DNA from 2 places in the Exiguobacterium sp. LL15 genome. Region 2 is predicted to be linked to the other one. Evidence: predicted binding sites of a transcription regulator. Region 2 holds the regulator's gene; the other holds the start of a gene.

Region 1 (3,175 bases), on a different contig from region 2:
GCGACGTTTGGCGACACTCGTATCAAGAAACGAGACAGCGAGGCGAATCGTTCCTTTTCCGTAGCGGAGGTTAACGACATCCATTGCTTTTAATAACCGTCGCCGTTTCCAGAGCCGCGCATTATCCTCGAACAAAGACAACTGTAAGGTGCCTTGATCGGCAGTCAAATGCCCCACTGCAACGGATAAAAATCGAACAGGTTCCCCATCGAGCCAATTCGGTTCGAACAATTGTAAGACGTGACGCAGAATGATGCGTTCATCGGATGTCGGGTAAGGCAACCGCACTTGACGGGAGAAGCCACTTCGGACGACGTTTCGAGAATAACGGACACCGATGTGAACGGTCCAGCCGACTTGATTCGAAAAGCGGCAACGTGCGGCGACATCCTGCACCAGTTCATTGAGCACATTCCGGATGCGTTCGAACTGATAATAGTCCTGCATTAAGGTCACACCGTGTCCAATCGTCCGTTGAGGAGCTTTCTCGAACAGATGACGAGGCGCAAGAAGTGTCGGTGACGCGTCAAGACCCCAAGCGTGGTGCCATAGTTCGGCACCGATGACACCGAATCGTTCGTGCAACTCTTCGACAGGGCGCATGGCAAGATCACCGATTGTTTCAATCCCCATCATCTGCAGATGTTGTTCCATGCGGTGTCCGACTCCCCACATCTTCCGAATCGGAAAGTCATGAAGACGTCGTGCGACATCAGCATATCCACATCGCGCGATGCCTTCTTTTTTCCCGATTAAATCAAGCGTCAGTTTCGCGATGACGTTATTTGGACCAATCCCGATCCGGACGTGGATGCCGGTCTGTTTCAGGATTGCTTCTTTAATTTTGAGGGCAGCTTGCAGGTCGGAACCAAATAGGCGATCGGTTCCGGTCATGTCAATGAAACTTTCATCAATCGAATAGACGCGGATGGCTTCAGGTGGGGCGAATTGGTGCAGGACATCCAGGACACGAATCGACGTCTTCATATAAGCGAGCATACGTGGTTCGACGAGTTGAATCGTACGACGAACAGCGTATGGCAATTGCTCGATTTCGTACAGTCGACCGGCTGTCTTGATTCCTAGTGCTTTTAAGGCAGGGGTGGCAGCGAGAATGACGGATCCGCTTCGTTTTAAATCGGAGACGACCGCCAGGCGTGTCGTCAAGGGAGGAAGATTGCGATACTGGCATTCACAGCTGGCGTAGAAGGACACACTGTCGACGCAAAAAATACGTTTATCTTGTGGTAAAACGACGGAAGGAAACATCTGAATCACTCCTTTACATAAAAGAACGTATGTTCTTATTTTGATTTTCCTTGACTATAGCATGGTCTCAAAGTGTCTCAAAATAAAAACTGTTGAAAAAAGGGGAATTCGAACGATTTCTCCTCATATAAAAGGAGTTTGGTACACTAAGGGAGAGAAAAAAGGGGGAACCTTCATTGAAAGAGACCGTTATCCGATTACCAGAATTACCGAAGACGCTTCAGCCAGAGACGTTCGATCAAGTCGAAATCGATGACCCGTATCTAAAAGGAGCGCGTTATGAGAAAGAGTCGATGCCGAGTGAACTGACAGAACGCATCGATGCCTATCAAGTGTGTTTTCAAAATGTCTCGTTCGCGAATCTGACCTTTGACCGTGGTTCGTTCGAAGATATTCGTTTTGAGCAATGCGACTTAACGGGATGTCACTTCCAAGAAACTCGTTTTCACCGTGTGTCCTTCGTCGGATGCCGGATGACGGGCATCCAGTTTGAAGATTGTACGCTTGACCATTTAACGATTCAGGAAGGGCTTGCGGATTACGCACAGTTCATTCGCAGTACGGTCCGTCATCAACACTGGAGCGAAACGACGATGAAAGAAGCACAGTTCTTCGAAGTGAAGCCGACCCATTGGAAACTCGAAGCGGTCCGGCTTACAGATAGCCAATGGATTGAAACACCGTTAAAAGGTCTCGACCTCCGGCAGACGGAACTCTCTGGTATTACGATCGATCCGCGATTTTTACCAGGCGCTGTCATTACGGAAGAGCAAGCAGTCGCCTTTGCTCGCTTGTTAGGTCTTGTCATCCCATAACAAAAAGAAGTCCTGCTTTCGATTGTTACTCGAAAAGCAGGACTTCTTTTTAATGAAGGTTACTGTTCTTAAAATGACATCGTTTCGCCATCCTCTGGAATCAGGAAATGGGCAGAAAGGTGGAAGGCGGCTAAAAAGTCAGCAATCATATCACGTCGCAAGAGACAGTGGTTGACGGACTCGAGGTGCGAGACGATGATCGTCGCTTCCGCCGCCGCTTCGTGTACGGCAAGGAGATCACGCTGTGACATCGTGATCGGCTCTCCGGTCAAGAACTGGGCGGCGCCACTGTTGACGACGATGATATCGGGCGTATGTTGTTCGATCGCATGCGCGACCTCGTCACACCAGATCGTATCACCTGCGATATAAAGTGTCGGTTCGTCCGGATGGGTGAGGACGAGCCCAGACACACGTCCCATCCGTTCGCCGATTTCACCGACACCATGCTGTCCACCTGTTCGATGGACCTGGATATCACCGATCGTTACACCGGAATCGAAGGAAGAGACGTTCGTGAAGCCGGCTTCTCGGATTTGCTGCGCGTCTTCTTGCTGCGCATAGAGTGGCAAATGCTTGGGTAGAAGTTGTTTTGCAGCATCGTCGAAATGATCGGCATGCAGATGCGTGACGAAGATCGCGTCAGGATCGAGCAGTGTCTTGACATCGACCGGTAAGTCGACGAGTGGATTGGCGACGGCATTTGGTGTTTGACCGAAGGGAGGCAAGCTGCCTTTTTCGCCGAGGAACGGATCAATTAGTAAGACTTGATTGGCATACGTGACAACGAGTGTTGCATTACGAATTTGTTGAATATCCATTAGGTTCATCCTCTCTCAATGACTCGGATTGACTATTCCCTGTCTGGCATTCAATGAATCCTATCGCAAGCGTTTCTCCATCGCCATGACGTCGACATATTCACCGTTCAACTGTCCTTGCTCCTTAAACGTTCCGACGATCCGGAACCCGGAGCGGATATAGAGTTTTTGTCCGATTTTATTGAATGGGAAGGTGAAGAGGATGAGTTTATGCATCTGATGGTTACGGGCGTGTTGCTCAGCCGTTTCAAGCAAACGTGTGCCAATCCC
Region 2 (3,175 bases):
TCGACTTTTGATTTATTCGCTAATGCGTTGATTCGATCTAATTGTTCTTGTGATAACATGGAATCCCTCTTTCTGTACGACTCAAACTTGAGTAGTTCAATTGTATTCTTACTGTAAAAGAGCTTACTAAAAAAAGCAAGTTAACCGCGTCAGTCGACGGGTTACTTGCTTCTCATTCCGGGCTAGGCGTCAATTCGCGGTATTCAAGGTATCGACGATTGACCGTTGCCTTTGAAATATCATGTCCCATCCCGCGAAGCGTAATGGCGATATCTGAAAACGTCAGTCCGAGCTCTCGAAGACGTACGATTTCTTCGATCGGTACGTCCTTTCGGCTACGCCCGGCGTTCTCTCCTTGGCGATTCAGATTTCGTTCCGGGCGAAAGCCTTGTTCGACCGCTCGCCGCATGCCGCGCGCGATTTTTGCATTATGCAGTTTACGTTGATATTCTTCCACGAGTGAGACGATCTCAAGGACCATCGCTTCTGCATCAGCAAGTTGGTATTCTCCATCGGAATCAAGTGTCATCAACCGAACACCGTGCTTCTTAAACGTGTGCAAAATAGCGATTTTCGCATTCCCTCGACCAATCCGTGTGTCATCCGTTACGAGGACCGCATCTACCGCATCACGTGTCACATGATCAAGAACCGTCAGCATCCCTTCCCGATCGACGTCATATCCACTCTCTTTTTCAGAGACGACATCCACGACATCAAAACCCTTTTGAGACGCGACCTTCGAAAGTTCCATCCGTTGGCGTTCAATCGAACTATCTTGTGCTTCTTTTTCGGTCGACACCCGACAATAAATCACGACCTTCATCGTACCTCACATCCCTGTTCGTTCTTTCACAACTTTTCCATTTTGTCATTGTTGTGCGATTGGTACAACGATTTTGCTTTTTGAGATGACGTGTTTTGTCTCGACATCATTATTTTTAATCAACCAGTTGACGTATTCTTCATCTGACATCGAACCGTCATTGTAGACTTCAGCGATTTGTTCAACTGTAGCGTTCTCATCGACCGTAACGGAAGCAGTCATTAGTTGCGCCACTTTTTCATCCGGGCGCGGTGTGAGTAAAAAGATCACGAAGGCAATACTTAATGCATAGAAGAGAATTGAAAAAGCATGAGTACGAATCGTATGAATCATCATGAATCCCTCCAAATATGAAATGAATGAGTTAGAATAAACGTTCGCGGAACAATTGTTCGCATAACTCATAATAAACACAGAACCCGTGTTCGGTCAACACAAAATGTCGAACAATTGTTTGTACGCTCATTTGTTCTATGTTATAGTGAATCTAGAAACATATATTCTTACATTTCAAACTTCAATCCAGAAAGAGGTGGCAATTCGTATGCGGAAAATGTCTAAGCGCCAACAAGAGATTCTCGACTACATCGTCTCTGAAGTGAAACTGAAGGGGTATCCACCATCAGTTCGTGAAATCGGAGAAGCAGTCGGACTCGCGTCTAGCTCGACGGTACACGGTCATTTGGATCGACTCGAGAAACGGGGAATGATTCGCCGTGACCCGACGAAACCACGTGCGATTGAGATATTGCTTGATAAGCCTGAAGAAATCACGGAAGCCATCGTCCATGTTCCCGTCATCGGGAAAGTCACAGCAGGTCTTCCGATTACAGCGATTGAAAACATCGAAGAACAGTTCCCACTCCCTGCACATTATGTAGGGAACGAGACGGTCTTCATGTTGACGATCGATGGTGAATCGATGATTAACGCAGGTATTCTTGACGGCGATCGTGTCATCGTGCGCCAACAAAACACAGCAGAAAACGGAGAAATCGTCGTAGCTATGACCGAAGATAGCGAAGCGACGGTGAAACGGTTCTTCTTAGAAGATCAACAGGTACGTCTACAACCAGAAAATGACTCGATGGATCCGATGTATTTCGATAATGTCTCCATTCTTGGTAAGGTAATCGGCGTGTATCGGACGATTCATTGACGGAGGGACCAGTTACGACTGGTCTTTTTTCATGCCATCAGGAAATGTACATGATACCGTCAATACCGTCGCACTGACGGGTTACGTTGCGTATTCGGTCGCAACGCAACAAACCGATTGGTTACCGACTGCCATCGGTATCGCTGTCGGTACCCTTTGGTTGTCACCCGACCTCGATTTAAAGTCAGAACCGTATTATCGCTTTGGACCATTTCGAGTTCTTTGGATGCCGTATGTCAAGATCATGCCTCACCGATCGATCTGGTCGCATGGACTGATCATCGGAGACATCATTCGGCTTCTTTATAGTGCTGCGATTCTGATTCCCCTACTATTTATAAGTCTATATTTTCAGGTTCTTGATTCTGCTACGATTGATTCGTGGTTTGCTTCCTTGCCTGCATTCATCGTTGGCATCATGGTGGCGAGTACGATTCATATCCTACTAGATTATTCCAGCAGTTGGTTTCGACCTAAAAAAAGAAAAAAACGTCGTCGGTAACACCTCTTTTGCTTGCTTGCAGGCAGGAAGAGGTGTTTTCTTATCCACTTTTTCGTATCTTTAAACATCAAAATAAAAAATTTCCATTCCTATATTTCAATTATATGTATTGAAAACGTTCTCAAATCGGAGTAATTTAAAGTAGAAAGGCCATTATCTGCTTTAATCCAAAGGGAGGGTTTTTGCATGAATAACTTTGTACTAGAAATGATCGGTACGATGATCCTCATCCTGCTCGGGGATGGAGTCGTCGCCGGTGTCGTCTTGAAAAAGACGAAATCGGAAAACAGCGGATGGATCGTCATCACGTTCGCTTGGGGTCTTGCCGTCATGACAGCAGCATTCGTCGCTGCTGAAAGCGGAGCACACTTGAACCCCGCATTGACGATTGCACTTGCTTTGAACTCTGACCTACCGTGGGCAGACGTTCCGATCTACATTGCCGGACAACTTGTCGGAGCTTTCATCGGCGCCATTCTCGTTTGGCTTCATTACATGAAACATTTTGAAGCGACTGATGATCAAGCCGCAAAACTCGGTGTGTTCGCAACAGGTCCAGCGATTCGTCATACGCCGTCGAACTTGATTTCTGAGATCATCGGGACATTCGTTCTCGTCTTCGGTATCTTGGCACTTGGTTTAACGACGTTCGGAGACGGCTTAAAACCACTCATCGTCGGTTTACTCG

What was found. The regulator LexA, encoded in region 2, represses DNA repair genes until DNA is damaged. The targets are predictions, from matches to a motif close to CGAACATATGTTCG.
Region 1: NOM72_RS12870 (Y-family DNA polymerase) is a predicted target of LexA. The motif match lies at 1,292-1,305, and genes of this name have one in related genera.

What each region holds. Positions count from the first base shown of each region.
Region 1 is NZ_JANFNX010000002.1:295,568-298,742, forward strand. Features, by position in the region: gene NOM72_RS12870 (Y-family DNA polymerase) at 1-1,269, opposite strand, end outside; gene NOM72_RS12875 (pentapeptide repeat-containing protein) at 1,446-2,084, shown strand; gene NOM72_RS12880 (MBL fold metallo-hydrolase) at 2,153-2,905, opposite strand; gene NOM72_RS12885 (arsinothricin resistance N-acetyltransferase ArsN1 family A) at 2,966-3,175, opposite strand, start outside.
Region 2 is NZ_JANFNX010000001.1:1,743,730-1,746,904, forward strand. Features, by position in the region: gene NOM72_RS09150 (DUF896 domain-containing protein) at 1-59, opposite strand, end outside; gene NOM72_RS09155 (YneB family resolvase-like protein) at 173-826, opposite strand; gene yneA (cell division suppressor protein YneA) at 872-1,159, opposite strand; gene lexA (transcriptional repressor LexA) at 1,371-1,985, shown strand; gene NOM72_RS09170 (metal-binding protein) at 2,017-2,487, shown strand; gene NOM72_RS09175 (MIP/aquaporin family protein) at 2,674-3,175, shown strand, end outside.